3 regions of the Agrobacterium sp. NPDC089420 genome follow, and region 1 is predicted to be linked to each of the others. Evidence: riboswitches for the same ligand, from Rfam matches in the RefSeq annotation. Region 1 holds a riboswitch; each other region holds the start of a gene.
The links. A riboswitch is a leader RNA that binds a small molecule or an ion and turns the genes downstream of it on or off. The one in region 1 is predicted to bind cobalamin.
Positions count from the first base shown of each region.

Region 2: another riboswitch for cobalamin. It lies ahead of ACI2KA_RS08320 (CbtB domain-containing protein); the one in region 1 lies ahead of ACI2KA_RS13305 (acyl-CoA thioesterase).
Region 3: another riboswitch for cobalamin. It lies ahead of ACI2KA_RS20185 (ABC transporter substrate-binding protein); the one in region 1 lies ahead of ACI2KA_RS13305 (acyl-CoA thioesterase).

Region 1 covers NZ_JBJDMY010000007.1:132,297-140,252, reverse strand. Annotated here, with positions in the region: gene ACI2KA_RS13320 (TonB-dependent siderophore receptor) at 1-1,729, opposite strand, end outside; gene ACI2KA_RS13315 (TetR/AcrR family transcriptional regulator) at 1,892-2,536, shown strand; gene ACI2KA_RS13310 (LysR family transcriptional regulator) at 2,595-3,482, opposite strand; gene ACI2KA_RS13305 (acyl-CoA thioesterase) at 3,485-4,312, opposite strand; cobalamin riboswitch at 4,411-4,620, opposite strand; gene ACI2KA_RS13300 (DUF1852 domain-containing protein) at 4,975-5,958, shown strand; gene ACI2KA_RS13295 (methionine synthase) at 5,986-7,017, shown strand; gene ACI2KA_RS13290 (hypothetical protein) at 7,179-7,613, opposite strand.
Region 2 covers NZ_JBJDMY010000004.1:317,356-325,311, forward strand. Annotated here, with positions in the region: gene ACI2KA_RS08300 (helix-turn-helix transcriptional regulator) at 1-474, opposite strand, end outside; gene ACI2KA_RS08305 (LysE family translocator) at 608-1,237, shown strand; gene ACI2KA_RS08310 (c-type cytochrome) at 1,355-1,789, shown strand; gene ACI2KA_RS08315 (c-type cytochrome) at 1,877-2,797, shown strand; cobalamin riboswitch at 2,998-3,237, shown strand; gene ACI2KA_RS08320 (CbtB domain-containing protein) at 3,397-3,579, shown strand; gene ACI2KA_RS08325 (CbtA family protein) at 3,590-4,303, shown strand; gene ACI2KA_RS08330 (hypothetical protein) at 4,308-4,622, shown strand; gene ACI2KA_RS08335 (type 1 glutamine amidotransferase family protein) at 4,792-5,358, opposite strand; gene ACI2KA_RS08340 (GNAT family N-acetyltransferase) at 5,380-5,868, opposite strand; gene pip (prolyl aminopeptidase) at 6,064-7,011, opposite strand; gene ACI2KA_RS08350 (helix-turn-helix domain-containing protein) at 7,094-7,507, opposite strand; gene ACI2KA_RS08355 (hypothetical protein) at 7,617-7,956, opposite strand, start outside.
Region 3 covers NZ_JBJDMY010000014.1:104,171-112,126, forward strand. Annotated here, with positions in the region: gene ACI2KA_RS20155 (tartrate dehydrogenase) at 1-110, opposite strand, end outside; gene ACI2KA_RS20160 (aldehyde dehydrogenase family protein) at 124-1,587, opposite strand; gene ACI2KA_RS20165 (cupin domain-containing protein) at 1,780-2,136, opposite strand; gene ACI2KA_RS20170 (2-hydroxyacid dehydrogenase) at 2,165-3,091, opposite strand; gene argE (acetylornithine deacetylase) at 3,110-4,234, opposite strand; gene ACI2KA_RS20180 (GNAT family N-acetyltransferase) at 4,452-5,330, shown strand; cobalamin riboswitch at 5,455-5,690, shown strand; gene ACI2KA_RS20185 (ABC transporter substrate-binding protein) at 5,850-6,881, shown strand; gene ACI2KA_RS20190 (FecCD family ABC transporter permease) at 6,878-7,906, shown strand; gene ACI2KA_RS20195 (ABC transporter ATP-binding protein) at 7,903-7,956, shown strand, end outside.

The DNA of each region.
Region 1 (7,956 bases):
CGGTGAGGTTTCCTCTCGCCTCGAATTCCAGCCCGCGGGAATGAATCTCGCCCTGCTGTTCGTTGAAGCCGGATGAGGCATTGTAATAGACCACATTCTGCTGGCGAATATCGAAAGCGGAGAGCGTGAAGATGGCGTCCAGCCCTGACGGCTGGTATTTGACGCCCACTTCATATTGCTGCGCTTCCGTCGGCTTGAACGGGCTGCCATTGGCCCCCACGCTGGTGGAAGGTTCGAACGAGGTGGAATAACTGACATAAGGCGCTATGCCGTTGTCGAAAAGATAAAGCAGGCCGGCGCGATAGCTTGTCGCGCTGTCGGATATTTTCGCAGACGTGCCGGCAAGGAAATTGTCAGTGTCCTGGCGGGTCCAGTCGTGCCGCACGCCGAAAACGCCGCGCAGCCCGCCGATCTCGATCTGGTCCTGAAGATAGATGCCCGTCTGGCGAAGCGACTGATCGTTGTCGACTGCCGTCATGAACGGGCCGACCGGCCGGCCGTAGACGGGATTTTCCACATCAAGCGGCGTCGCACCGCCCAGCAGATATTCCCAGCTGCTGCTTGAGCGCTGGATGTCGAGGCCGGCAAGAAGCGTATGACCGATGGCGCCGGTTTCGAACTTGAATTCAGCCTGGTTGTCGAAGGAAAAGCCTTCGGCGTCCTCGATGGAATGGACAGCCCAGCGGGGAATAATGCCCGTTGCGGACATCGGCCCGTTCATCTGGAGCGAACGCATATCGGTATCCACGCCGGAATATCGAAAATTGGAGCGGACGGTCAGCTGGTCATCGAAGCTGTGCTCGAACTCGTAACCGACGCCATACTGGGTACGTCTGAACGAGTCGTAGTTCGGATCCCCGACATTGAGGTCCCGCCTGAGGAAACCGGCATAACCCGCGGGCGCCAGAAACGTCGGATAAAGCGAGTTGAAATAACCGCCTTCCGGATCCCGCTGATAGTAGCCGGAAAGAACAAGCGAGGTATCCTCGTCCGGCTGCCATTTGAGAGATGGCGCAATGCCGAAACGCTTTTCATCCACATCGTCATAGCGCGTGCCGGAGGAGCGGCCAACAATGCCGATACCATATTGCCATGTTCCATCCGTCGTGACCGGCCCGGTGGAATAAAGACCGCTCTGGACCCTGCCATCGGTCCCGACTTCAAGCCTCACCTCGTTCGATTGCACGCTCGATGGTTTGCGGCTGACCTGATTGACAAGGCCGCCGGGGCTTACCTGGCCATAAAGAAGCGCTGCCGGCCCCTTCAGGACATCGATGCGATCCAGGAGGAAGGGATCGATGGACGGTGTCGCAAAGGCCTGCCCCCGTTGAAGTTTCAAGCCATCCAGATAGTTCACATAGCTGGTCGCCGTGCCGAATGCGCCGAAGCCACGCAGAAACACCGAATCGTAACGTGAATTCGAGTCCCGGTCGGATAACACACCCGCCGTGTAACGCAGCGCTTCACCGACCGTTTGCGGGTTCTGGTCGTCGATCTGCTTGCGCGTTATGACCGTAACGGATTGCGGTGTTTCCGCCAAAGGCGCCCCGGTCTTGGTTGCCGACCGCGTGGACTTGGCGGCGATCGTCGCAGATGTTCCAGTCGCGCCGGCATTGCCCTGCACGACGATTGTTTCCAATTGCGTGCCCTGCTCCTGAGCCAGGGCATGGGTCGCCGCCAGAAAGGTTGTGGCCGTCAGTATGTTTTTAAAGGAAAGACCTTGCTTCACGAATTCGCCCCCATGGTCGAAGCTTGGGAAATCTGCTAGAGTGAATAAATCAAACGGGACCGTCCTGTCCAGTTAATATGAAGGCTTTGGTCAACTTTTATGTTGGCAATCCTGTTTGGCGTCTTCAAACAGGCCGGGCACGGGCAAATGCGGAGGAATCTGGTGTCGGAAAGAACGAACGCAACAGCGCGGGTAGGTCGTCCCCTGAAGGCGGAACAGAACGCCGCAGCGGAAAGGATAATCGACGCTGCGACCACGCTCTTTGCGACGCGCGGTTTTGCCGGCACGTCCATGGAGCAGGTCGCTTCGCAGTGTGGCGCGGGCAAGGATACGGTGTATCGCCGTTTTCCCTCGAAAGTCGCGCTGTTCGAGGCCGTGGTGGAGCACGCTCACGGCCGGGCGGTGGCACGGCTGGGAAATTTGCCGATGGCGGAGGGCGACGCGCTGGAACGCCTGCGGACGCTGCTGCGGGAACTGCTGCATATCAACATGGAGCCGGACCTCATTGCGCTGAAGCGCATCACCTTCAGCGAAGCGGTCGTGTTCGAAAAAAAAGGAGCGATCCCGCCGCAGCCCGATCCGATCATGGGCCGGCTCGTGGATGCCGTGAAGACAGCGCAGGAGGCGGGCATGACGGCAACCGGGGATGCGAGCCTGATCGCCAACCATCTCATCCACTGTCTCGTTGCATTGCCTACCTCGTCAGCAATGATGGGCAGCGCCGAATTTGATACAAGGCAGTCCGTCGATCTGTATTTCGACAGGACCTGGAACTGGCTCTACAGGGGAATATCGGCAGATAGCTGACGGCAGGGGCCGGCCTTTTTGAAGCATTCTGCCGCCGTCGGCAGCTTCTGCCGCCGCATCAGGCCGATATCTGGCGTGACGTCGTCAAAAATCCGGCGATAAAGTCAACAGAGTCGTCGCCGTCTCTCAAGCCCAGATGGATGCTTTTCTGGATTCCGCTCCCACCGATGCGGACAGGCCGGACACCAAGCACCGCCGCCTCCCGGCGCACCAGCCAGTCCGGAATGGCGCTGACGCCGCGGCCCGCCGCCACGAGCTGGAGCATCATTTCCGTCGTCTCGACATTCCGGTGGTAGCGCGGTCTGCAGTTGGCGGGCACCAGGAACTGCGTGAACACATCCAGCCTCTCCGGCGGCACCGGATAGGTGAACAGCGTCTCCTCCAGCAGGTCCGCCGGTTCGGCATGGCGTTTCAGCGTCAGCGGATGATCGACCGGAACGGCAAGCACCAGTTCGTAATCGAACACCGGCAGATAGTGGATGCCGGGCGTCTCGATCGGATCGGGCGTGATCAGGATGTCGATCTCATATCCCGCCAATGCCGCCGCCCCGCCAAAGGCGAATGACGTCGTCAGTTCCAGGCCCACATCCGGCCATTGCACGAGATAGGGCTTCGTCACTCCCATCAGCCACTGGTGGCAAGGATGGCACTCCATGCCGATCTTCAGCGAGCCGCGCTGGCCATGGCGATAATCCGAGAGGATATCCTCAGCCCTTTCGATCTGGGGCAGAACACGCTGCGCCAGCGTCAGGATATAGCGGCCCGCCTCGGTGAGACGAAGGTTGCGCCCGTCCTTTTCCCACATTGCCACGCCATAGCGTTCTTCCAGCTTGCGGATCGTGTGGCTGAGGGCGGACTGGGAGACATTCAGCCGCTCCGCCGCAGCCGTCAGGCTGCCCAGGCGGTCGACTTCACGCAGGATCGATAGATGTTGCCTGTCCAGCACGGTCATGCCCCTCCTTCGCCAGGGGAAACGACCTCTGCCGGTGCGTTGTCGCGGATAGGGGCCGGCCGGTGGTCTTTATCGACCGCAACCATTGTGAAGTGCCCGGTGGCGGTAATGTGCCTCTCGCCCGTCAGAAGGTGTTCGGACCAGAGTTTTGTCTCGATCGACAGGGAACTGCGGCCCACGCGACTGACACGTGCCCTCGCCTCGACAATTTCGCCGATCCCGATAGACCTTGCGAAATCGATGCGCTCGGATGAGGCCAGCACCACCAGCCTGCCGGCGTAGCGCGAAGCTGCAACGAAGGCGGCTTTGGTCATATAGGCGATCGCTTCGCCCCCGAACATCCGGCCGGCGCCGTTTGCCTGATCCGGAAAGACGATCTCGACCATGGCAACGGCATCATTCCGTTCCGGCGCTTCCTCGGGAACGAGTTCGGGCAAGGCATAGTGCGCGGCGCCCTCACCCTGCGGTATCGCGACCATATGGAAGATGCCGCGCGTACAGATATGTCGCTGGTGACCGATAATGGTTTCCGCCACCATGTCGACCTCGACCGTCAGGGAACGGCGTCCGGCCTTGACGGGCCTCGCCGTGAATTCGATGATATGGCCGACGCGTGCCGGCTGCCGGAAATCGATACGTTCGCAGGAGGCTGTCACGAAGGGCGTCCGCCCGAACCGGGTCGCCGCAATGAAGGCGACGCGGTCCATGAGGGCGAGGCCCGTTCCTCCGAACAGGGTTCCGTGATGATTGGTATCACCGGGAAAGACGATATCAATGAGCCGGGTTGTGGATTCATAACGGTCGGTCGCATCTCTACGTGTCATCGGAACTGCCATCAGGTTGCGGCCGGGCAGCGGCATGACGCAGAGACGACGGCACACGAGCGCCAATCGCAAAAGCGGCACTCCGGGACACCCCGCCCGTGGACGTTATCTATCGCGGCAGGTCTCCTGGCTTGCGGGTCGTTGCTTCCGTCCGCCTTCCCGAGGCACGCCTCAGTGACATGAATGGACTTTCGCTCGCCGCTTACAGTTGCGGGGGCAGCTTCGGCTTCAGGCTTCAAACGAAACCCTACCGAATTCCCTCTTAGCTCCGGACTTTCGCCCGCAGAACCACGATGACAAACCAATGTCGCATGTCGTCGACATGGTCAAGACATCCATGACGGGAATGCGACGGATGCGATTGTGAGGAAATTGAAAGCCGACAATGTTTCAGCCCGGCGCCGGGCATCGTCGCGACGGTCTGCCGGCAGGCCGTCACTTCAATACCGCTTGGTTTCGACATTCGCGCCCAACCATGAACGAGGCTCATGCTTGCGTGAGATAATACCATTGTTACTCGATCGACGCGTCAGGCATAAAGCGCCCATCGCTCTTGGCGTTGAAAGCACAAAGGCTCCCGGCTGAGGTAATGGAAACCAATGTCCGAGTTACCCTGAACCCTCAATTCGGGATCAGTCTGGGATAGTTAGGTTCGGATCGTGATGAATAGCGACTTTAATTTTGATATCAGGATAATTCCCTTCAATGAAGATTACCGTCCCGCGGACAATACGCGGATCACGACGAATTTCGCCAATCTGGCGAGAGGGGAAAACCGCCGGGAGAACCTCCGCAACGCCTTGAGAATGATCGACAATCGTTTCAACGCCCTGGCGCATTGGGATAATCCCGAAGCGGATCGCTATTCCGTCGAACTCGACATCATTTCGGTCGAGATGAGGATGGGTGCGGGCGGCAATGATGACGCTTTCCCGTTGATTGAAATATTGAGGACGAATATCGTTGATCGCGAGAGAAATGAACGCATCGAGGGTATCGCGGGGAATAATTTTTCCTCCTATGTCCGCGATTACGACTTCAGTGTCGTGCTGCCGGCGCACAACGAGAACCGACCGGAATTCAGTATTCCGGTCAATTTCGGCGACCTGCACGGGAACCTGTTTAAGAGCTTCCTGAGCTCGGATGCTTACAGAAAGCATTTTGCCAAGCCGCCCGTCATTTGCCTGAGCGCCTCAAGCAGCAAGACATACCGTCGAACTGCCAATCGGCATCCGGTATTGGGCGTTGAGTACCAGCAGAATGAATTGTCTTCTACCGATCGTTATTTCCAGAAAATGGGACTACGGGTTCGCTATTTCATGCCTGCGGACAGCGTAGCACCTTTGGCCTTCTATTTTCTCGGCGATCTTCCCGGTGATTACACCAATCTCGAACTCATCAGCACCATCAGCACGATGGAGACGTTTCAAAAGATCTACCGGCCGGAGATCTACAATGCCAATTCGGCAGCGGGCGCTTGTTATCAGCCAAATCTGAAGCACTCGGATTACTCCCTCACTCGCGTCGTCTATGACCGCGAAGAACGTAGCCGGCTGGCCGTTGAACAGGGAAGGTTCGCTGAGGAGCACTTCATCAAACCCTACAGGACCATTCTCGAACAGTGGTCTTCCCCCTCCCTTCTTTGACGAACCGAAAGCATAAGGTCGCCTTTCATGAAAAGACTGTTGCCTACCTCAACCGCCGGCAGCTTGCCGAAGCCCTCCTGGCTTGCGCAGCCCGAGAAACTCTGGTCCCCCTGGAAATTGCAGGATGAGGAATTGATCGAGGGCAAGCAGGATGCGCTGCGCCTATCGCTGGACGATCAACGACAGGCAGGCATCGATATCGTCAGCGATGGCGAGCAGACGCGCCAGCATTTTGTCACGACATTCATCGAGCACCTCGACGGGGTCGATTTTGAAAAACGCGAGACGGTGAGAATTCGGGATCGCTATGATGCCAGCGTTCCGACCGTCGTCGGCGCCGTGTCTCGCCCAAAATCGGTTTTTGTCGAAGACGCCAGGTTTCTGCGTCAGCAGACCAAGCAGCCCATCAAATGGGCTCTGCCGGGTCCGATGACCATGATCGATACGCTCTATGACGACCACTATAAGAGCCGCGAAAAGCTGGCCTGGGAATTCGCCGGAATTCTCAATCAGGAGGCCCGGGAACTGGAGGCTGCCGGTGTCGATATCATCCAGTTCGACGAACCCGCATTCAATGTCTTCTTCGACGAGGTGAATGACTGGGGTGTCGCCACACTGGAAAAGGCGATCGAAGGGCTCAAATGCGAAACCGCCGTGCATATTTGCTATGGTTACGGCATCAAGGCCAACACGGACTGGAAAAAGACGTTGGGATCCGAGTGGCGGCAATATGAGGAATCTTTCCCCAAGCTGCAGAAATCCAGCATTGGCATGATTTCGCTGGAATGCCACAACTCTCACGTTCCAATGGATCTCATCGAACTTGTTCGAGGCAAGAAAGTGATGGTTGGGGCCATCGATGTCGCAAGCAATACCATTGAAACGCCGGAGGAAGTGGCCGCCACGCTGCGAAAAGCCCTTCAATTTGTAGATGCCGACAAGCTTTGCCCATGCACCAACTGCGGCATGGCCCCCCTGTCTCGCCGGGTAGCGAGAGGCAAGCTGCAGGCCTTGAGCGCAGGCGCGGAAATCGTCCGAAAAGAACTCTCGGCCTCATGACAATGACCGCGCTTTGCCGCCGGGACGACGACGGCGTCGCCCTGGCGGCCGACTTATGCGATTGCCCGTCGCCGGCAGCGCTTGCGCACCGGCAGGCGCCACCTCTCGTCACCAATGCCGGGATCGCGCAACCGCGCCGGGGGCTCAGCTCTCCGCAGGGTCTATAACCTCGTTTCCGATGCGCCTTTTGTCCCGATGAAGCGCGGCTCCAGCGGCCGGCCGGCAACGCGGCTTCCGAATTCCTCCGTGAAAGGAACGGGTGCTGCCTGCTTTACGGCATTGATGGCGGACTCGATAAAAGCCTGCCGTCTCGGGCTCTCCTCCTGAGGGCGGGCGGCAATCACCAACACCTTGCCCCGTATCTGCCCGTCCTTGTGCAGAATGAAGCGCAGCGTCACCACCAGCCCCTCGGTGTCTTCCGGCGGCACCCAGCAGGCATAGATCGCGTCGAACATGTCGTTGAGATTACCGGCAGGTGTCGGGTCCTTGCAGATTCGCGACTGGCCCGCCTGCGTCACAACACCTCCGATCAGGATGCTCGACACCACGAGACCGGATAGTCTGAAACAATAAGACGCGGAGAAACGATTGATCAAATCCAATATCCTTTATCGGGAAGCGGTCCGCCGGGCTGTCGGACGGCCAAAATATTTCTAGAAAAAATCTTGGAATAATAAATATTGAATAAATCAGATATCGGAAAACACGAAGAAAACAACAGAAAATATACATCGATATCACAATAAAATAATATCAAAAATAAAAATACAAACGTAAATTCATAAAAATACACATATGAAATCATGAGTTAATAATTATAAATCCATTATTTATTGAATAAATGTAGAACATTATAATACAATCCATAAATACAGCCTCACGTTTTAACCAAGGGCGACGATTTGCATTGCGCGCCACCGGTTTGGCTGTATGCATTGC
Region 2 (7,956 bases), on a different contig from region 1:
TTCGTCGCGATAGCCGATATCCAGCCGTTCCTCGTCGCGCACCGCCCGCCTGACCGTGGCAAGATCGACGCCCGCCGGCGCCGGCGCGATGATGCCCCAGGCGTGCAGGGCATTGGCGCAGAGCGTCTTCGACAGCGGTTCGGGCAGGGAGGCGACGATCTTGTCGCCGGCCTTTTTTGCCGCCCGCCGCAATTCGGTATCGCCGATGCGGTCGACCATGGCGAGTGCGAGCACGATCGCCTCCGTTTCCTCGATGGAAAACATCAGCGGCGGCAGGCTGAAGCCGGGACGCAGGATATAACCGACGCCGCGCTCGCCTTCGATGGGCACGCGCATGGTCTGAAGCGCGGCTATGTCGCGATAGACCGAACGTGCCGTCACCTCCAGCGTTTCGGCAATCGTCTGGGCGGTAACGGGCCGGCGCGCCAGCCGCAGGATCTGGATGATCTCGAACAGTCTCGATGCCTTGCGCATTGCCGCCTTTCCCTGTGGCCCCGCCAGGCAACTGACATAACGCTGTCAGTTGGGTTTTCTTATAAACGGAAAAACACATTGAGAAACAGGGGTTTTCCCGAATGTGTCATGGATCGTCTGGGGAGATACTGACATGAGTTACGCCGAAAATCTCTGGCTTTTCTTTCTCGTCCTGTTCGGCATCATCATCCTGCCCGGCATGGACATGTTGTTCGTGCTGGCAAGCGCGCTGACGGGCGGCAGGAAAACCGGCCTCTCGGCTGCAAGCGGCATGAGCGCCGGCGGCATCGTGCATTCGCTTTATGGCGCGGCCGGCGTCGGCATGCTCGCCGCCTGGATGCCGTCGCTGTTCCTGCCGCTTCTGATTGCCGGGGCTGCCTATATGGTCTGGATCGGCATCGGCCTGATGCGCAGCGCCATCGTCGTTAATGGCGGCGAGGCGCAGGCGGGCGCTTCGGTGAGAACGGCGTTCTGGCGGGCGGTGCTGACCTGCCTCTCCAACCCGAAGGCCTATCTGTTCATGATGGCCGTCTATCCGCAATTCCTCAAACCGGCCTATGGCCCGATCTGGATGCAGGGGCTGGTCATGGGCGTGATGGTGGCGGCGACGCAGTTTGCCGTCTATGGCGCGCTGGCGCTGACGGCGGATAAAAGTCGGCAATGGCTGGTGTCTTCGCCCGGCGCCACCATCTTCATCGGCCGCGCCGCCGGTTTCATGCTGGTTGCCGCAGCCCTGCTGACACTTTGGGAGGCCCTGTCCTAGACTTCTGTTTTCACGATAAAATTCACCGCAATGTGACTTCTTTTCGCCTTGCGGACAGGGCATCCTCGCGCTGTTCCATCAAGCCTCCGGCCCCGGCCGGAATCAAGGAGAGAGTTTATGAAACTGAAAACCATCGCGGCGGCCATGCTTTTCGGCTGTCTTTGCGCCGGAGCGGTCTATGCTGCCGGCGAAGTCGAAAAGCGTGAAGGCATGATGAAGCAGATCGGCGGCTCCATGGGGGCGCTTGCCGCCATCTCCAAGGGCCAGAAGCCCTTCGATGCCGAAGCCGTGAAAGCCGCCGTGACGACCATCAGCACCAATGCCAAGGCTTTCCCCGACCAGTTCCCCGCCGGCACCGAGACCGGCAGCGCCGCCGCTCCCGCCATCTGGGAAAATTTCGACGACTTCAAGGCCAAGGCGGCCAAGCTCGGCGCCGATGCCGACACGGTTCTTGCCAATCTCCCCACCGACCAGGCGGGCGTCACCACCGCCATGCAGACGCTTGGCGCCGATTGCGGTACCTGCCACCAGACCTATCGTCTGAAGAAATAAATCGCGAATGTCAAAACGCCGCTTCCCGGCGGCGTTTTTCTTTTCGAAAGACACCTGGTCAGGTCGGGTGAGAATGGGGAGAGGAGTATGTCCTCCATTTGGACGAAGCTTCTGGGCGGGGCCGTGGTCGCGGCCATTGCGGGCTACGGAATTTTCACCTGGGTCACGGCGCCCGAGCGCCAGGCCCCCAGCCATTGGGTGAGCCTCGGCGAGCCGGATCTGGCCAATGGCGAAACGCTGTTCTGGGCGGGCGGCTGCGCAAGCTGTCATGCCGCGCCGGATGCCACCGGCGATGCGCTGTTGACGCTCGCCGGCGGACAGGCGCTCAAAAGCCCCTTCGGCACCTTCCATGTGCCCAATATTTCCTCCGATCCGCAGCACGGTATCGGCGGCTGGACGCTGGCGGAATTCGGCGATGCCATGACGCGCGGGGTGGGAAAGAACGGCGAACATCTTTATCCGTCCTTCCCCTACGCTTCTTATGCGCGCATGACGCAGAAGGATGTCAACGACCTCTTCGGTTATCTGAAAACCCTGCCGGCCAGCCAGAACGACGCGCCGGATCACGACCTGCCGTTCCCGTTCAACCTGCGCATGGCGCTGGGCGGCTGGAAATTCCTCTATTTCGACACGGCGGCGCCGGCCCGCGTTGAACTTGCCAACGCCAATGCCGAATTGCTGCGCGGCCAATATCTGGTGGAAGGGCCGGGCCATTGCGGCGAGTGCCACACGCCGCGTGATGCGCTTGGCGGTTTCCTGAACGACAAGTGGCTGGCCGGCGGCCCCAACCCGGAAGGCGAGGGCCGTATTCCCGACATCACGCCCGGCTCCGACAGCATCGGCGCCTGGACGACGGCCGATATTGCCGGCTATCTGGAAACCGGCTTCACCCCGGAATTCGACAGCGTCGGCGGCTCCATGGTCAAGGTGCAGCAGAACATGGCGCATCTGACGGCGGAAGACCGCAATGCGATTGCTGCCTATCTGAAGGCGATACCGTCGCGATAAAAGGGCATGGCTGAGTTGCACTCGCCACGCGCTCCACGTCATGCTCTGGCCTGTCCCGAGCATCTGCAACCGATCGACTGTAAGATACGTGATTGAACCCTCGGGACAGGCCCGAGGATGACGGACGAGAGCACGGCGGCCCAACGGCCCCCGCCAGCAGATCAAACCAACCGTGCCATTGACTCCCGTTCGCGCCCGGCGGATAACAACCTTGTGATGGTTCCTTCCGGACGTTCCGGAAGGTGAAAAGGGAACACGATAGGGAGAATCCTCATTCGTGGCTGCCCCCGCAACTGTGAGCGGAGAGCCTGAAACGAAATGCCACTGGCAAGCCATCCCGTCGGAAACCGAGGTTTCCAATAAGACGAGGGCGATACCGGGAAGGCGTTTCAGGTTTTGACCCGCAAGCCAGGAGACCTGCCATCACGGAAATGTCCATGCCGGCGGGGTGTCCGGAAGAGCGGAATGTCAGGGCCGTCGGTTCGATGCCCCTGTGTCAGTCTCGTATCCCCGTGGTGAAGTGTATCGCATGTGGTCTCGTGGCTCCGGCCATTCGGCCGCATCTTATGGCGCGGGGTCGCGCCGGGAGAGGGGTCACCATGTCAATCCAGCAGAATACGGCCAATGCCGCCGTTTCCGCAAAAACAGCCAGCGTCGCGCAATCGTTGACGGCGATCGTGCTGGGCCTGTTCGTCGTCGGTTTTGTCGGCTTTTCGCATGTGGAAGCCGTTCACAATGCCGCGCATGACACGCGTCATGCCAATGCCTTCCCCTGCCATTGAGGGGCGCGGCATGTCGTTTTTTCGCAATATCGTCTTTACCGCCGTTCTCGTCGGCATCGTCGGCGGTTTCGCCGTCTCGGCCATGCAGGCTTTCGGCACCACGCCGCTCATCCTTCAGGCGGAAACCTATGAAAGCGCCGGCGGCGAAGCGGCCCACAGTCACGATGCGACGGCGCCCGGTGCTGCGGCTCCTGCCCATGAGCATAATGACGAGGCCTGGGCTCCGGCCGATGGCTTCGAGCGCACCGCCTATACCGTTGCCGCCAATGTGCTGACCGCCATCGGCTATGCGCTGGTGCTGACCGGCCTCATCTCGCTGCGCGGCGCCGATGCCGGCTGGCGCGAGGGTCTTCTGTGGGGTGTCGCCGGTTTCGCCGCCGTCATGCTGGCGCCGATGATCGGCCTGCCGCCGGAATTGCCGGGCAGCCCGGCTGCAGCCCTTGAGGCGCGGCAGATCTGGTGGCTCTCGACGGTCGCCGCAACCGCGGGCGGCATTGCGCTGATCGCGTTTCGCCGCGAACCCTGGGCCATCATTCTGGCTCTGGTGTTGATCGTCGCGCCGCATGTGGTGGGCGCGCCATTGCCGCCGGAAGGCGAACATGCGCTGGCGCCGCTGCCGCTGGAGCGACAGTTCATCGTTGCCGCCACCATCACCAGCTTCGTTTTCTGGGCGCTGATCGGTACGTTGAGCGCGTTTTTCCTGAAGCGCTTCCAGCAGGCTTGAAACCATGCAGGACGCAGCGCAATGGAGTGAGGAACTCGATGCGCTGCGTTTTGCCGTTCCCGGTCACGGCGCTTTCTGCGCCGTGCACCGCCTTGCCTTCAAGGCTGTTCTTGGGGCAACACCGGGTCGCGAGGCGGCCCTCGCCTGTTTTCATGAACACGAGGCTGCTTTTATCGCTGCGGCGCTCGGCAAGATCAAACGTTCGAATTTGCCCGCCGGCCGCAGCCTGCATTTGAACAGCCGCGATATTCGCCGTGCGATTGCCGGCGAGGAGCCGGAGTTTGCGGCGCGTGTGTGCCGGGTGCTTGATCGGCGGTAGTCATCGCTGTTCTCACCTCCGTCATCCCGGCCTTGAGCCGGGATCCAGTCAGCCCAAGTCCTTGGGCTGAAAAGACTCTTTTCGCCGCGCAGACGCGCGTCGGCTGGATTCCGGCTCAAGGCCGGAATGACGGAGAGAGCATATTAAAGACGGCAAAGGCCGGTCCGCCTCACCGATGCTCCGCCGCAAAAACCTGAAGTTCCGACTCGGCTTCCGGACCAAAGAGGCCGAGGTTTTTCAGAATTTCTACCGCAAAGCTGACCGGCGCACTGCCGGCGGCCGTGATGACGCCGCCGTCGCTGACCGCCTTCGGCTGGTCGCGATAAAGGCCGTCGCCACGATAGGCCGGATAGGCCTTGTGTGAGGCGAGCGAATTGCCGGTATGGGCTACATGGTTCAGGATACCGGTGCCCGCCAGCGCGCTTGCCGCCGCGCAGATGCCGGCAACCAGCCGGTCCTTTTCGCGAAACCGCTTGACCAGCCCGCCAAGATCGGCGGCCGTGCCCTTTTCCCAGCTGAGACCGCCGGGAATGACGAGCGCATCGAAATCAACGGGATCGAGCGCGTCATAGGAGGCGTCGGGCGTCACATTCAGCCCGCCCATCGAGGTTACCGGCCGCCCGTCCGGGGTGGCATGAACGATCTCGACGCCGAGATAGCTGCGTGCCGCCGCCGCAAGCAGCGCCGGTTCCCAGTCCGCAAAATCCTGCGCCAGCGCAATGGCGATCCGTGTCATGGCCGTCTCCGTCGGTTTCGGTCAGGCAATCGACTGCATGTAGCGCATGCCTGTGACCGGACGCGGCGCGAAATCCATGTTTTCGTAGAAACGATGCGCCGCCACATTGCCGGTCGTGGCGCTGACGGAAAGATAGTCGCAACCCAGCCGCTTGGCGATATCGCGGGCGCGTGACACCAGATGCTGGCCCGTGCCGTGGCCGCGATGGCCGTCGCGCACGAAGAGATGGTGCAGTTCAAGCCCGCGCCGGCCTTCCTGTGCCCTGTAGAGCGGCAGAAGCAGCGCGTAGCCGATCAGCGCGCCATCGGCTTCGGCGACAAGACCATGCACCCAGGGCAGGGGGCCGAACAGGTCGCGCTCAAGCTTGGCCGGGGTGATCGCTGCCGCATCGCCGTGGTAGGAGGCAAGCAGCGTGATCATCTCGTTGAGCTCGGGCAAATCCGTCTTGCGCGCGCCGCGAATGATGACGACGGGAGGTCTTTCCAGTGTAAGGGAGCTATCTTCGGTCATTTTTTCGGTCCTTTGGTCTTATCGGTGCCGTCAGGACGTTTGAAAACAACAAAGCCGCCTGACGGCGGCTTGTTGACAATATGATCTGTCGAGCCGCCCTTAGAGGTAGGCCCAAAAGTACGAGCAGGAGATGGGTGCGCGTTCGTTGATCATGGCGAATGCAATGCGCCCGAATCCGTGATCTGTCAAGCGGCTTCAATCGGCAAATCGTGCGATGGCGGCAACAATCGCGGCTTCCATTCCCGTGTCCCCTGTGGAATGCCCGGCTCCGTCAATGGCGATCAGCTCGCTTCCCGGCCATGCGGCGGCAAGCTCGTAAGCGGTGACGGGTGGTCCCTGCAGGTCGCGCATGCCCTGGATGAGCACGCCGGCAATGCCGGCAAGCCGGCCGGCATTGCGCAGAAGCACGCCGTCCTCCAGCCATGCCGCGTGGTGGAAATAATGGGCGCAGAGGCGGGCGCGGGTCAGGATGTAATCGCCGTCGCGCCATTTCTCTGGAAAGGCGGGGCTGGCCTCCGCGCTGATCGAACCCGCCTCCCACAAATGCCATTCAAGCGCCGCCATCCGGCGGATGCCGGGGTCAGGATCGTTCAAAAGCTGGAGATATGCGCCGACGGGATCGTCTGTCGCCAGGTGATCCGGGATAGCGGCGATGAAACGCTGCCACTGTTGCGGCAGAAACATCGCCAGCCCCTTGTAAAGCCAGTCGATCTCCTTTTGCCGCGTGGTGGTGACGCCGGCCAGCACCATCGCACGCACCCTTTTTGGGTAGCGCTGGGCATAGGCCAGCGCGAGCGTCGCGCCCCAGGAGCTGCCGTAAACCAGCCAGTCATCCACCGCAAGCGCGCAGCGGATGGTCTCCATATCGTCGATCAGGTGATGTGTGGTGTTGTGCGCCAGGCTCTCGGCGGCGTTCGGGGTGCTTTTGCCGCAGCCGCGCTGGTCGAACTGGATGATGCGATAGCGGGCGGGATCGAAATAGCGTCTGGCCGTCGCCGAAAGCCCGGAGCCGGGGCCGCCATGCAGCAGGATCGCCGGCCGTCCCGCCGGATTGCCGGCAATCGTCACATGCAGCCTGTGGCCTTCGGAAACCTCGAGGAAAACAGTGTCGAACGGGCTGGCCCCGGGAAATATTTCGGCCATCCGGCAATCCCTTCTTCAAGCAGGAGAGCGCGCATACAGGGCGCGGATGACAGTGGGATGTCAGCCCCGTTCCGGCTGGGCCTTAGTGATCCCCGCCGCACATGCCGTGGTCGGAAAGCGCGCGGATGACATAGCAATCCTCGATGGAATGGCCGTCGCAATGGGCGACGATGCGTTCCAGCTCGTGTTCCAGTTTGCGCAGCTTGGCGATTTTTTCGCGCACATCGGCCAGATGTTCGGCAGCGATTCGATCCGCCCCCTCGCACGGCATCTGCCGGTGCTGGCTAAGCGCGATCAGCTCGCGGATGGCCTCGATGTTCAGCCCGAGATCACGTGCGTGACGGATGAAGGCCAGCCTTTCGAGATCGGATTTTTCATAACGGCGCTGGTTGCCGTCCGAACGGTCCGCCTCGCGGATGAGGCCCATCTGCTCGTAATAACGGATCGTCGGCACCTTGACGCCGGTGCGTTTCGACAGTTCACCGATGGACAGCATGGCTTCCTCCATATCCCGCACACACCGGAAGGGCGGGATCCCCCGCCTTTCGTCGTCCGATGCTCTAGTTTCTAGAGATATGGCTTTTTCGCCTGCTGTTCAATGGGTCTCAGGCGGCGTCTTCCACGCCCAGCGCCTCAGCCAGCGCCTTGAGGACCTGGTCCTCGATGCTGGATGCGGCCTCGGGGCGCGCGGTGGCGGTCATTTCCAGCGCGGGCTTGGTGGTGGCTGCGCCGCTGTCGAGGTTCCACAGCGCAGCGGCAAGGCCGGCGGACATGCTGGCGGCGGGCGATACGGCCGCCGCGATGGTCTCGGCGCTCGAAATGGCACGATGCGCTGCCTGGGTCAGTTCCAGCAGGGCCTCGGTGGCGGAGTGGGCTTCCTTTGCCCTCGCCGGCGCGAGGCTGCGGATGGGAGCAGCGTAAAGGCTGCTGGTGGTTGCTGCGATA
Region 3 (7,956 bases), on a different contig from region 1:
AGCGTAAAACCGGAGGTCTTTGCGGCGGCGTTGAGAACCTGCCAGGCGGCGTCCGTCACGCTTTTGCCGATGCCGTCTCCGGGAATGAGTGCGATGCGATGCGTTTTCAAAAGATTTCCCCTGTTACAGTCCAATCAGGACGCTTTTGCTCTTGCGGTTGGCGAGATAGGCTTCCCGTCCGAGATCCTTGCCGATGCCGGAGCGCTTGTAACCCCCGGTCGGCAGGATATGGTCGCGCGAGCGCCCGTAACGGTTGACCCAGATCGTTCCCGCCTGGATGGCCCGGGACAGGCGCATGACGCGCGAGACATCGCGGCTGAACAGCCCGGCCGCGAGACCGTAGGTCGGATGATCGGAAAGCGCCAGCGCTTCTTCTTCGGTGCGGAAGGTTTGCAGCGTCAGCACCGGCCCGAAGATTTCCTCGGTGACGGCGGGCGAGGTCTGGTCGACATTGGTAATCAGCGTCGGCTGGTAGAAATAGCCGGGACCATCCATGTTCGCGCCGCCGGTCAGGCATTCGCCGCCATGGGCGACGGCGGCCTGCACGATGCCGTCGATGCGCCTGCGCTGCACCTCGGAGATAATCGGCGAATATTGTGTCGTCTCGTCCCAGGTCGGGCCGGGCCTGACCGTCTTCATGCGGACGATGATCGCGGCGGACAGGGCCTCGGCCGCGCTTTCCTCGACAATGATGCGGGAGCCGGCCACACAGGCCTGCCCGGCATTGGAGAGAATATTGCCGGCGATCGCGGCGGCCGCCTTTTCGATATCGGCATCGGCAAAGACCAGCTGCGGGCTCTTGCCGCCGAGTTCCAGCGTCATGGGTTTGATGCCGGTGCGGGCGATATTGGCCATGATGGCGGCGCCCGCAGCGGTGGAACCGGTGAAGCTGACCTTGGAGATTTCCGGGTGGCCGGTAATGGCGTTGCCGGTGACGGGACCGTCACCCAGCACGATGTTGATGAGGCCGGCGGGCAATCCGGCCCTGATCGCCAGCTGCGCCATGAAAATGCTGGAGAAGGGCGTCATCTCCGATGGTTTCAGCACCACGGCATTGCCGGCTGCCAGGGCCGGGCCGAGCTTCCAGCCGGCCATGGAGACGGGGAAATTCCAGGGTGTGATCGCGCCGACGACGCCATAGGGCTCGGTCATGATCATGCCGAAGCTGGTATCGTCGGTCGGCACCAGATCGCCGCCTTCCTTGTCGGCGAATTCGGCAAAGAAGCGGATCTGCTCGGCGGTGACGGCGATGTCGCCGGCAATCAGCTGGCCCACCGGCCGCGTCGAGGACAGCGCCTCGATTTTCGCCAGCGTCTCGGCTTCCTGCTCGATCAGGTCCGCCCAGCGCTGCAAGACCCGGGTGCGTTCGCGCGGCCGCACGCCGCCCCAGTTGCTGCTCTTCAGCGCGGCCTTGGCGGTTTGCACCGCCTCATCCACAAGACCCGCATCCGCCTTCGGGCAACCGGCATATTCGATGCCGTCCGATGGGCGGTGCATGTCGATGCCGTTTGCCGCGGGTATCAGCCGGTCGCCGATGAAGTGGCCGATCGGCAGGGACAGGCTGTCGGGATCGAAGCTGAGCGTCATGGCAAATCCTCTGTGGATATGCCCGCAACGCTACCCCCGGACAACAAGCAGCATCGACCGACTGCGGCGCGGGCGATGAATGAAAATCCCGTTTTTCACCGGCAGACAGCGCAATCTTTTGCGGCGCGCTGCCTGTGGTGTCTTTCTTTCCGCTACCGTGAGCGATCTCGAAAAAAAACGGCGGGTTTTACCTCATCCATTCACGGTGACGTAGATCTTGCGCACCGTTTCGATGGTCTTCCAGACGCCGACGAAGCCGGGCTTCATCACGAAACTGTCGCCTGCCGTATACCGCTGCGGTTCGCCGCCGTCCGGGGTGATTTCGATGACGCCGGCCAGAATATGGCAGAACTCGAAGGTTTCTCCCTTGATGGAGCGGCTTTCGCCCGGGGTCGCTTCCCATATGCCGGTCTTTACGGTTCCGTCGCGGGCTTCGTCCAGCGCCCAGGTCTTGAAGGAAGGATCGCCGGCGATCAGGCGCTCCGGCAGGGCCTTGGAGGCCTTCGGTTCGAAATCGGGATTGGTGTCGATGGGCTTGAGAAGCGGCATGGATTTTCCTTTCTGAGATGGGGGGTGATCAATATCCGCGGCTGCGGTCGATGAGGCCGAGCGGCTGGAGGCCGGACTGGTATCGTTTGATATTGTCGATGACGGTGCGGGCGGCGGAATGGGGCTGGGTGACGCTGGCAATATGCGGCGTCAGCAGGATTTTCGGATGGGTCCAGAAACGGTGATCCGCAGGCAGCGGCTCGGGGTCGGTGACGTCGACCACCGCGCCGGACAGCCTGCCGCCATCGAGCGCATCAAGGAGCGCGTCGTGGTCGAGTTGCCTGCCGCGTCCGGCGTGAACGAGCGCCGCGCCATCGGGCAGCAGGCCGAGGCGCTCGGCGTTGAGGAGCCCGGTGGTCTCGTCCGTCAGCGGCAGCAGGCAGACGAGGATGTCGCTGGCGGAAAGAATGGCTTTCAGCCCCTCATCGCCATGGTGACGGGTGACGCCGTCGATCTGGCGCGGCGAGCGGCTCCAGCCGGCAAGCGGAAAACCGAAAGGTTGCAAGCGCTCCAGTGCCGCAACACCCAGCATGCCGAGGCCGAGAATGCCGACCCGGCATTCCTCCGCCTGCCGCTGGCCCGGCAGGGCCTTCCATAGGTGCCTGCGCTGCTGTTCGAGATAGGTCGGCAGGTTGCGGTGAAGGGCAAGCACGCCGAGGCAGACATATTCCTGCATCATGCGGATGATGCCTTCATCCACCATGCGTACCACCTTCACCGTCTCCGGGATCGCATCGATATGAAATTGGTCGACACCCGCGCCGATCGAAAACAGGATTTCGAGATTGCGGTAACGGGCGATGTCCTGCGGCACCGTCCAGGTGATGAGGTAACGCACCGCATCGGGATCGACGGTGGAGGCATCCATCGAAAACGGCAGGTCCGGCAGCGCGGCGGCCAGGGCCTGCCGGAAGATTTCACCGCGCTTTGCGTCGGAATTGAAGAGAAACGTCATCGGAAATCCGTCGTTCGGTTAAGCGGCGCAGCGGCGGCCAAGTGTTTCCAGCATCGACTGGCAGGCGAAAAGTTCACTCGCGGTTATGAATTCGTCCGGCTTGTGGGCGCGGCCGATATCCCCCGGGCCGCAAATGATGGCATCTATGCCCGCCGCCTGGAAAAGCCCGGCCTCCGTTCCATAGCTGACGGCTGCGAGGTTGGCGGTGCCGGTCAGTTCCTCCAGAAGCAAGGCAAGCGGCGCATCGGCTGGAAGCGATAGCGCGGGGTAAGCGCTCATCGGTGTCCATTCGATATCGACGCCCTTTGCGGCAAGCGCTTCGACGGCGCTTTTTACCGGCTCCAGCAGGGCGAGAGGGGAGACGCCCGAAATTGCCCGCGCTTCCAGTTCGATGGCGCAATGATCGGGAATGATGTTGATCGCCTGCCCGCCCTTGGCCGTGCCGATCTGCAGCGAGGAATAGGGCGGCTCGAAGGTCGCTTCGAAAGGTCCCTGCGTCAGCGTATCGGCGGTTTCGACCGCCTTCGCCATGATGCCTGTCATCAGGTGAATGGCGTTCACCCCCTGGTCCGGGCGTGAGGAATGACCGGACCGGCCGCGCAGGGTGATGCGCGCGGCGGCCTTGCCCTTGTGGGCACGAACGGCGCGCATATTGCTCGGTTCGCCGATGATGGCGCCCGCCGGCGGGGCACAAAGCTGCGGCAGGCTGGCGATGAGATGCGGAACGCCGCGGCAGCCCGCCTCCTCGTCATAGGAAAAGGCGATATGCACCGGCCGTTCAAGCGCCATGCGCGAAAATGCCGGCGCCGCGGCGAGCACAGTGGCTAGAAACCCTTTCATGTCTGTCGTTCCGCGCCCGTAAAGCCGGTCGTTTTCGGTTCTCAGCGTGAAGGGATCGGAAGACCATTCCGGTTCTCCGGCCGGCACCACATCCATGTGGCCGGAGAGGATATAACCGGCGGCATCGGCTGGCCCGAAAGTAGCGAAGAGATTGGCGCGGTCGCCCTCCGGACCCGGCAGCAGCGAGACTTTCGCGCCATGGCTTTCCAGATAATCGGCGATCCATCCGGCAATATCGCCATTGGCGGTTCCAACGACGGACGGAAAGGCGACGAGACGCTCAAGGATTTCGATTGCGTTCATGCTCGTCCCCACTGGCCGCTGGCCGGATTATTCACCGCAGAAGCTTAGAGCGGCTGGCGGCGTTTATCTGCTGAAATGGCAATGATTTCGGTAGATTGTTGTGTGCTCCCAGGACTTTCAGAAAATTCCTGCCGGCAAGGCCGGTTATCTTCGGATGTCGTGGGCTGGGCTGCCGGGACAGATGGTTCCGCGCCGGAGGGGATGAGAGCCGTTGGTTATGGAGCTGCTCAAAGTCGATAGTTTCGAGTTGCGGACCGTGGATATAGCCGATGTGGAGGCGAATCATCTGCATGCCCTCTCCATGGCTGTCGGATGGCGGTATCACGCCAATGAATGGTGTTTCCTGCGTCAATGCGGTATCGGCCTTGCGGCGCTGGACGAGATCGACCGCGTGGTCGCAACCGCGATGCTCTTTCCTTACGATCAGGCTTTTGCGACGCTTGGCATGGTCATCGTTTCCCCGCGCCTGCAGGGGCAGGGCGTAGCACCCTGGCTGGTGCGGCAGCTTGTGGCGAAACATCCCGCCGCCGCCTTGCGGCTGAACGCCACGGAGGTGTCGCGGCGGCTTTTTTCAGGGCTCGGTTTTACCGGAGATACGGAGAAGGTGCATCTTCTGCGGGGAAAGGCCCGTGGCAGCGCCGAGACGCCGCAGCCTGGCAAAAGACAGCGGATCGAGCCGCTTTCGCAAGATCATTTGCCCGCCGTGGAAGATCTGGACCGGGCGGCTTTCGGCGTTTCGCGCAGGACCGTGTTGCAACGGCTCCTGCGGGAGAACAACGGTTACGGCCTGTTCGAGGCCGATCGCCTTGTCGCCTTCGCGCTGCGGCGGGCGGCCGGGCGGGGCCACATCGTCGGCCCGGTGGTTGCGGATGACGAGACGGATGCGATTGTACTGGTGAGACGGCATCTTGTCGATCTCGACGGGCAGCTCGTCCGCCTGGATACCGTGCGCGACGATGGTCTTCTGACCGATTTTCTGGCGCAATCCGGGCTGGTTGCCATTGAAACCCTGACGACCATGTCTAAAAATACACCGCAGCCGTCAGGTTCCGGGTCGGCGGGAGTTTTCGCCCTGGCAGGCCCGTCCCTCTGCTGAGCCCCGCCGCGTCTCATCGAATTATCCGATATGCTTTGATTTGTTTCCCGCCAGCATGCGGCGCGGAACCTTTCCCATGCGTTTGCGCGACATGCTTTGGCGATTGACGCCCGGTCTCTTGCCCCGTATGTGAGAAAGCGACGGTTCCTGCAGCCGAAAGGCGAAGGGATTAATAGGGAACATGGTGCGGGTGATGATCATCGCCCAATGCCGTGGCTGCCCCCGCAACTGTAAGCGGATTGCCGTTCATCCTCGTGACGCTTCAACGCGTCATGCCACTGCATTCCGCGGAATGCGGGAAGGCAGATGAAGGGCGCAAATCCGTGAGCCAGGAGACCTGCCGTCAAAATATGAACCATCGTTACGGGCGGGGAAGCCCGGAGGAGGATATTGTAATGTTATTTTATAACATTTGCTTTGCGTCCCGTCGTCGTTCTCCGTACAAGACGTTCCGCTGTTGCCGCGCGTTCTAGCGCTTGCCGCTCTGGAACAAGCGATTTAATTTCGACTGGAGAACATATGTTTCATTCTGGACGCCTGCCGGCCTATGCCGGCCTTCTGGCCGCTGCGCTCGCAGTTCTGCCCGCCGCTGCCGCCCATGCGGCGGAAACGGTCTATCCCCTGACGATCAACAGCTGCGGTCACGAGATCACCTTCAAGCAGGCGCCTGCCCGCACGGTATCCGTCGGCCAGAGCACCACGGAGGTTCTTTACCTGCTTGGCCTCGCGGACAAGGTGGTGGGCACGGCGCTGTGGATCGGCCCGGTTCTGAAGGGTTACGAAGACGCCAACGCCAAGGTGGAGCGGCTGGCCGACAACGATCCGAGTTTCGAGGCCGTCGTCGGCAAGAAGCCGGACCTGGTGACGACCCAGTTCCAGTGGCAGATCGGCCCCGAAGGTGTCGTCGGCACGCCGGCGCAATTCGCCGAGCTTGGTATTCCCGTTTACACCTCACCGGCTGATTGCGTCGGCAAGGATAATTCCGGCGGTGGTGACGGCGTGCGCAAGACCGGTTTCACGATGGAGCTGATCTATCAGGAAATCCGCGATCTTGCCCAAATCTTCAACGTGCAGGACCGTGGCGAGGAGGTTGTCGCCGATCTGAAGAAGCGCGAGGAAGCCGCCCGCGCCAAGATCGCCTCCGCGAATGGCAAGCTCTCGGCCGTATTCTGGTTCTCCAGCGCCGAACTGGATATCGATCCTTACGTGGCGGGCCGCCATGGCGCTCCCGGTTACATCATGTCGGCGCTTGGTCTGACGAATATCATCGAGAGCGACGAGGAATGGCCGACGGTCGGTTGGGAAACCATCGCCAAGGCCAACCCGTCCGTCATCGTGGCCGGCAAGATGGATCGCCGCCGTTTTCCGGCCGATGACGTTGCCGTCAAGCACAAGTTCCTCGCCACCGATCCCGTCGCCAGCATCATGTCGGCCGTCAAGGAAGGTCATGTCTTTGACATGGATGCGCAGGCAATGAACCCGACCATCCGCACGATCGAAGGCATGGAAACGCTGGCCGAGGCGATTTCGGCTGCCGGCCTCGCCAAGTGAGGGGTTTTTCCGTCCATCTCGGCAGGGCGGGGCTGGCTCTGGCCGCGCTCGCCCTGCTTTTTGTCGCGCTGATGGCCGGAGCGGCCATCGGCGAGACCGCCATTCCCTTCGAGGTGGTGGCCAAGACCATCGCCAACCGGGTCTTTCAAGCGGCTTATCCGCTGGAGCCGCTGGATGAAGGCATCGTGTGGAGTTACCGTCTCAGCCGCGCCGTTGTCGCCGCCTGTTGCGGCGCTTCGCTGGCGCTCGCCGGCGCGGTGCTGCAGTCGCTTTTGCGCAACCCGCTGGCCGACCCCTATATTCTCGGCATTTCCGCCGGCGCCTCCACCGGAGCGGTCGGTGTGGCTCTTCTGGGTTTCGGAGCCGGATTCCTGACCATGCCGGCGGGGGCGCTGATCGGCGCTTTTGTTGCCTTCTCGCTGGTCAGCCTTCTGGTGGTGCGGGCTGGCCATGGCAACAGCGCCATCATTCTGGCCGGTGTGGCCGGCTCGCAGCTGTTCAACGCCATGACCTCGTTCATCGTCACCAAATCGGCCAATGCCGAACAGGCGCGCGGCATCATGTTCTGGCTGCTCGGCAATCTTTCCGGCGTGCGCTGGCCGGATGTCTGGCTTGCCCTGCCGGTCAGCATTGCGGGCCTTGCGGTTTGTCTCTGGTACTCCCGGGCGCTCGATGCCTTTGCCTTCGGCGGACAGGCCGCCGCCTCCCTCGGTATTCCGGTGCGCCGGACCTATGCGGTGCTGATCTCGGTTTCGGCGATCATGACGGCGGTGATGGTGTCGCTGGTTGGCTCCATCGGTTTTGTCGGTCTCGTCATTCCGCACGCGGCGCGCATCTTCGTCGGCGTTCGCCACGGGTTATTGCTGCCGGTAACGGCGCTGACCGGCGCTGTTTTCATGATCGTCGCCGATATCCTTTCACGCATCGTCATTCCCGGTCAGGTGCTGCCGATCGGTGTCATCACCGCGCTCGTCGGTGCGCCGGCCTTCGCCTTCATTCTCGGGCAGAAGAGGGGGCGGTCATGAAATTGTCCGCTCACGACCTGCATTTCCATGCCGGCAATGTCGATATTGTC